Regions from separate parts of the Janthinobacterium sp. 17J80-10 genome, predicted to be linked through region 2. Evidence: predicted binding sites of a transcription regulator. Region 2 holds the regulator's gene; each other region holds the start of a gene.
What was found. Region 2 encodes LexA, which represses DNA repair genes until DNA is damaged. Its sites were predicted from a motif close to ACTGTATNNNNATACAGT; they were not measured.
Positions count from the first base shown of each region.

Region 1 (2,270 bases), 1.5 Mb from region 2:
CCGGGAATTCCTGGTTTTGCTGGAGGCGCTGCAGAAAGGCGTGATCGCGCCCTCCCTGGATGATTTTTATTTTTTAGCGCGCACCACGCTGGTCAAGGATGAGGCGCATTACGACAAGTTCGACCAGGCGTTCGGGCTGTACTTCAAGGGCATCGCCGCCACCTTCGAGGAAAATGCCCAGATCCCGCTGGACTGGCTGGTCCAGCGCATGCGGCGCGAGCTGACGCCGGAAGAAATCGCCCGGCTGGAAAAGCTTGGCTACGACAAGCTGATGGACCGGCTGCGCGAACTGCTGGAAGAACAGAAGGAACGCCACGAAGGCGGCAGCAAGTGGATCGGCACCGGCGGCACGTCGCCATTCGGCCATGGCGGCCACAATCCGGAAGGCATCCGCATCGGCGGCGAAAGCCGCAACCGCAGCGCAGTCAAGGTCTGGGAAGCGCGCGCCTATCGCGATTACGACAGCGAGCGCGAACTCGGCACGCGCAACCTGAAGGTGGCGTTGCGGCGCCTGCGGCGGTTCGCCCGCGATGGCGCCCAGGAAGAGCTGGCGCTGGACGACACCATCCGCGCCACCGCCAACAATGCCGGCTACCTGGATATCCGCATGCGGCCGGAGCGCCGCAACAATGTCAAGGTGCTGATGCTGCTGGACGTGGGCGGCAGCATGGATGACCACGTCGCCCGCACCGAAGAACTGTTTTCCGCCGCGAGTTCGGAATTCAAGAACATGGAGTTCTTCTATTTCCACAACTGCGTCTACGATCATCTCTGGAAGCACAACCGGCGCCGCCATGCCGAACGCTTCCCGACCTGGGATGTGCTGCGCAAGTACACCCCGGACACCAAGCTGATCTTTGTCGGCGACGCCACCATGAGCCCGTATGAAATCCTGCAGCCGGGTGGCTCGGTGGAATACAACAACGAGGAAGCCGGTGCGGCCTGGCTGCAGCGGTTTACCCACGCCTTTCCAAAACATATCTGGCTCAATCCCGAGCCGGAAGGCTTGTGGCAATACCGCCAGTCGATTGCCATCATCTACAAGATCCTGCAGGGCAGGATGTTCCCGATTACCCTGGACGGGCTGGAGCGCGGCATGCGCATGCTGAGCAAATAGACAAGCCCCGTGCCTGAAATTTAAGGCATGCACAAATTGCTGGAAAAGGGTAATCTGTTGGCTGTACAATTTTTACTGTACAAATAAACAGTTTATTTGCACTACATTCCCTGCATGGCCACCAAAAAAACCACATCCGATTACAGCGAATCATCGATCCGGGTCCTGAAAGGGCTCGAACCCGTCAAGCAGCGCCCGGGCATGTACACCCGCACGGAAAATCCGCTGCACATCATCCAGGAGGTGATCGACAATGCCTCGGATGAAGCGCTGGGCGGGTTTGCCAGGAATATACTGGTCACCCTGAATGCCGACGGCAGCGTCAGCGTCGAAGATGACGGCCGCGGCATTCCGGTCGGCCTGCACCCGGAAGAAAAGGTGCCGACCGTGGAAATCGTCTTTACCCGCCTGCATGCCGGTGGCAAATTCGACAAGGGTTCCGGCGGCGCTTATTCTTTCTCGGGCGGCTTGCACGGCGTTGGCGTATCGGTTACGAATGCATTGTCGACACGCCTGGAAATCACGGTATGGCGCGAAGGCCGCGTCCATGACATGGCCTTCGCCGATGGCGATGTCATTGAAAAGCTGAAATCCCGCGCACCGGGCAAGGATGAAAAAAAATCCGGCACCAAGGTCACGGCCTGGCCCAACCCGAAGTACTTTGATGCGGCAACGATCCCGCTGAGCGAATTGCAGCGCCTCCTGCGCTCCAAGGCAGTGCTGCTGCCGGGCGTGAAAGTTACCCTGTTTAACGCCAGGAATGGCGACACGCAAACCTGGCAATATGACCAGGGCTTGCGTGGCTACCTGGTCGAATCGCTGGCACAATCCACCAGCGCCGAGCCGGTCATCCCGCTGTTCGAGGGTGAGCAATACGCCAGCGCCGACGCCGAAGGTTTCGCCGAGGGCGAAGGTGCAGCCTGGGTGGTGGCCTGGACCGAAGATGGCAACGTGGTGCGCGAGTCTTACGTCAACCTGATTCCCACATCGGCGGGCGGCACCCATGAATCGGGGCTGCGCGAAGGCCTCTTCGGCGCGGTCAAGAGTTTCGTCGAAATGCATTCGCTGCTGCCCAAGGGCGTGAAGCTCTTGCCGGAAGACGTGTTCGCGCGCGCCTCCTTCGTGCTTTCCGCCAAGGTGCTGGATCCGCAAT
Region 1 covers NZ_CP035311.1:1,490,619-1,492,888, reverse strand. Annotated here, with positions in the region: gene EKL02_RS06745 (VWA domain-containing protein) at 1-1,117, shown strand, start outside; gene EKL02_RS06740 (DNA topoisomerase IV subunit B) at 1,232-2,270, shown strand, end outside.
Region 1: a site for LexA is predicted at 1,192-1,209, ahead of EKL02_RS06740 (DNA topoisomerase IV subunit B). Genes of this name have one in related genera too.

Region 2 (2,270 bases):
CGCTGCGCCGACTTTGCCCGGCATGAAGAGGCCGTGGCATTTGCCAGCGGCGCCCTGGATGTGCTGGAGGGCGCGCGGGTCGTCGGCTCGATCGACGAGGCGCTGACGGGGTGCAATTTCGCCGCTGCGGTGAGCGCCCGCTTGCGCGAATATTCGCCACCGCTGGTGACGCCGCGCGCGCTGGCCGAACAACTCGCCGGTGATGCCGGCTTGCAGGCAGCATTCCTGTTTGGTAACGAACGTTTTGGTTTGCCGAACGAAGCGGTGGAGAAATGTAATGTCCTGATCAACATTCCCGCCAATCCCGATTATTCCTCGCTCAATCTCGCGCAGGCGGTACAGGTGCTCGCCTATGAAGGCCGCATGGCGGCCACCGACGGCAAGCTGGCGGCAAGCGGCATCGGCTTCAAGGGGGAAGCGGCCAGCGTCGAGCAGATCGAGGGCATGTATGCCCACCTCGAGCAGGCACTGGTGGCAATTGATTTTCTCAACCCGGACAGCCCCAAGAAGCTGATGCCGCGCATCAAGCGATTATTTTCACGGACAGCGCTGGAAACCGAGGAAGTCAACATCCTGCGCGGCATGGCGCGCCAGATATTGGCAATGAAGAAATCCTGATAAAAATATGCCGCTCCGGCGTGGATTCCCTGGGAAATCCGCAGGCATCCCGCGCCAAGTGAGAGGGGAAGCGCAAAATGCCTGCATCGCTGGAACGGCACTAAAAAACGATCATGAATCGTTGCTGGTTGGACTGTTGAATCTAATCAATAGTTCCTATTTGCAGGTGTTTTAATTCCAAATATTAATTCCAGTTACGCAGCAATCCGACCGCCAGGCCTTCCAGGGCAAAGTCTTCCTGGTCGGGATTGACGCGGATCGGCTTGAAATCCGGATTTTCCGGCAGCAGTTCAATCACCGCCCCGGTTTTCTGGTAGCGCTTGACAGTGACATCGTTGCCCAGCCGGGCCACGATGATTTGGCCATTGCGGGCGGCATCGATTTTTTTCACGGCCAGCAAATCGCCGTCGAGGATGCCGGCATCGCGCATCGACATGCCGCGCACCTTCAGGAGGTAATCCGGCTTGGCGGCAAACAGAGCCGGATCGACGTTGTAGGTGCTCTCGATGTGTTCCTGCGCCAGGATCGGCGAGCCTGCGGCGACGCGGCCGACCAGGGGCAGGCTCAATTGCATCAGTGCCGGGTGGGGCAGCGCCATTTGCGCGGGACGGCTGCGTGCCGGCCGGGCAGCGCTGCCCGTGCCCTGATCGCGCAGGCGGATGCCGCGCGAAGTGCCGGGCGAGAGCTCGATGGCGCCCTTGCGCGCCAGCGCCTGCAAGTGCTCCTCGGCGGCATTGGCCGAGCGAAAACCCAGTTCGGCGGCAATTTCGGCGCGGGTCGGCGGAAAACCGGTATTTTCAATGGCTTCGCGGATCAGGTTGAGGATTTGTTCCTGGCGTGCGGTTAATTTCAGCATGGCGGCAATCCGGATGTTGGGGGGAGGTGCGCTGTTTGGATAAACAGTCTGTATTTTTATACAGTGGACGGGCGAATGCAAGCCTTATTTGCATGTAATTCTGTTTAGAAACTTGGGTAAGGGCTTGAAAGGCTTGAGTTTTCTTTCAATACAAGGCAAAATCTTGGGTTTTCCTCTTCCCACACTCGTCTTGACGCCGAGGTGGGCAATTCGTCAATCTGTCCATAAGGAGATTACATGCGTCATTATGAAATCGTATTTATCGTGCATCCGGATCAAAGCGAGCAAGTGCCCGCCATGATCGAGCGCTACAAAGGTATCGTTACCGCCCGCGGCGGCAAGATCCACCGCGTGGAAGACTGGGGCCGCCGCCAAATGGCTTACCAGATCGACAAGCTGGCCAAGGCACATTACGTTTGCCTGAACATCGAGTGCGACGCCGAGACCCTGGCTGAAATCGAAACCGGCTTCAAGTTCAACGACGCTGTCCTGCGCCACCTGACCGTGCGTCTGAAGAAGGCTGAAACCACGCCGTCGCCGATGATGAAGGCCGTGCAGAAGGAAGACGCCGCCAAGAGCCATCGCAGCGAAGCGCCTGCCGCGTAATTGACGAAGCAAGGGGCGTGAACCGGTTCGAACTGCAAGCCAGCATTGCCGAGCGCGACGTCATGCGCTACACACCGGCAGGCATCCCGATCGTGAATGGCAAATTGCTGCACACATCGAGGCAAATGGAAGCAGGTGTGGAAAGGCTGGTTGAATTCGAAATTGCCGCGCTTGCCGCGGGCGAGATTTC
Region 2 covers NZ_CP035311.1:2,948,240-2,950,509, reverse strand. Annotated here, with positions in the region: gene EKL02_RS13240 (RNA methyltransferase) at 1-618, shown strand, start outside; gene lexA (transcriptional repressor LexA) at 803-1,474, opposite strand; gene rpsF (30S ribosomal protein S6) at 1,712-2,080, shown strand; gene priB (primosomal replication protein N) at 2,098-2,270, shown strand, end outside.

Region 3 (2,270 bases), 1.8 Mb from region 2:
AAGAGGCGCATCATCATCTTGCGGTCTTCCAGCATGTAAGACACGCCCGAGGGCACGCGCAGGTTATCTTCCAGTACGTAGAATTCGCCGGCCCCCGCGCGCACGATATCCACACCGGCAATATGCGCATAGATGTCGGATGCGACGTTAATGCCTTGCATCTCGGGGCGGTACTGGGCGTTGCGGAAAATCTGTTCGGGCGGGATGACGCCGGCTTGCACGATATGCTGGGCATGATAGATATCGTGGATGAACATGTTCAGCGCCTGCACCCGTTGCGTCAGTCCTTTTTCCAGCTGTCCCCATTCGGCGGCCGGGATGATGCGGGGAATGATATCGAACGGAATCAGGCGCTCGGTGCCGGCATCATTGCCATACACGGCAAAGGTAATGCCGACGCGCCGGAATGCCAGATCCGCTTCTGCACGCTTGCGGGCAATGGTATCGCTGGCCTGTTCTGCCAGCCAGGCCTCGAATTCGCCGTAATGCGGCCGCACCGATCCCGCCTCATCGCGGTACATTTCATCGAAAAATTTTGTCATGGTGTACTTGCCGTCCTTTTCTGCTAAGTAACAAGAAGCATGCCAAGCAAAAAGTCCGGATTGCGCCCAAAATGCACCAAAGAAGGGCGGTTTCGCCTTTATTCATGCACTTGAATATTTTTTGCTGCGACTGCAAATTCCGCTTGCAAAAATCACTGTTTGTTTATACAGTACTGTTTCACCAGCTGAAAGCGCACATCCCGATGCTGTTTCTGCATCCGGTGTTTTGTGCAATGTTTTGTATGTAAGCAGGCAAGCCGCAAATTCGCTGCACTTTTGACAAACGATTATTGCCAGCCATTTTCGAAAGAGACCTATGGACGACAAAAAGTACGCCCCCAATCTGGACAAGAGCAAAGCTCTGGCTGCCGCCCTGGCGCAAATTGAAAAGCAGTTCGGCAAGGGTTCCGTGATGCGCATGGAAGACGGCGCAGTGGTCGAGGAAGTGCAAGTGGTCTCGACCGGTTCGCTCGGTCTGGATATTGCCTTGGGCGTTGGCGGTTTGCCGCGCGGCCGCGTGGTGGAAATCTATGGCCCGGAATCTTCCGGCAAGACGACGCTGACGCTGCAAGCTATTGCTGAGATGCAAAAAATTGGTGGCACCTGCGCCTTTATCGATGCCGAACATGCGCTCGACGTGACGTATGCCCAAAAGCTGGGCGTCAACCTGTCGGATTTGCTGATCTCGCAACCGGATACTGGCGAGCAAGCTCTGGAAATCACCGATGCGCTGGTGCGTTCGGGCAGCGTGGACCTGATCGTGGTCGACTCGGTGGCGGCCCTGACGCCGCGCGCCGAAATCGAAGGCGAAATGGGCGATTCGCTGCCGGGCCTGCAGGCGCGCCTGATGTCGCAAGCCTTGCGCAAGCTGACCGGATCGATCAACCGCACCAATACCCTGGTCATTTTCATTAACCAGATCCGCATGAAGATCGGCGTCATGTTCGGTAGCCCGGAGACCACCACCGGTGGCAATGCGCTGAAATTCTATGCCTCGGTACGCCTGGATATCCGCCGGATCGGCTCGGTCAAGTCGGGCGATGAAGTGATCGGCAATGAAACCAAGGTCAAGGTTGTCAAGAACAAGGTGGCCCCGCCGTTCAAGGAAGCGCATTTCGACATCATGTATGGCGAAGGCACATCGCGCGAAGGCGAGATCATCGATCTGGGCGTGGAAGCCAAGATTGTCGACAAGTCGGGCGCCTGGTACAGCTACAATGGCGAAAAGATTGGCCAGGGCAAGGACAATGCACGCAATTTCTTGAAAGAAAATCCGGCGCTGGCGTACGAGATTGAAAACAAGGTGCGCGCTGCCTTGGGCGTGCCGCTGCTGCCACCGGTCAAGGGTGCTGAACCAGCTCCCAAGAAAGCTGGCAGCAAGGACAGCAAGGACAAGGAAAGCAAGGAAGTAGAATAAGGCCGCCGGGGCTGCCCGCGGGACTACCCTCAAAGCCATGGCACTGCCCATGGCTTTTTTCATTCATTCTTGATGGCAAAACTGCAACTAAGCTTGAAGGGACGCGCCTTGCGTTACCTGTCCATGCGCGAGCATAGCCGGCTTGAACTCGCCCGCAAGCTGGCGCGCTATGCGCAAGAAGGCGATGATATCGACGCCGTGCTGGATGTGCTGGAGGCAGCCAAATTGCTGTCCGAGGCCCGTTTTGCCGAATCGCTGGTGCATCGCCGTGCTGCGCGTTTCGGTAACCAGCGTATTCTGACGGAACTGCA
Region 3 covers NZ_CP035311.1:1,144,711-1,146,980, forward strand. Annotated here, with positions in the region: gene EKL02_RS05155 (circularly permuted type 2 ATP-grasp protein) at 1-542, opposite strand, end outside; gene recA (recombinase RecA) at 859-1,959, shown strand; gene recX (recombination regulator RecX) at 2,032-2,270, shown strand, end outside.
Region 3: a site for LexA is predicted at 697-714, ahead of recA (recombinase RecA). Genes of this name have one in related genera too.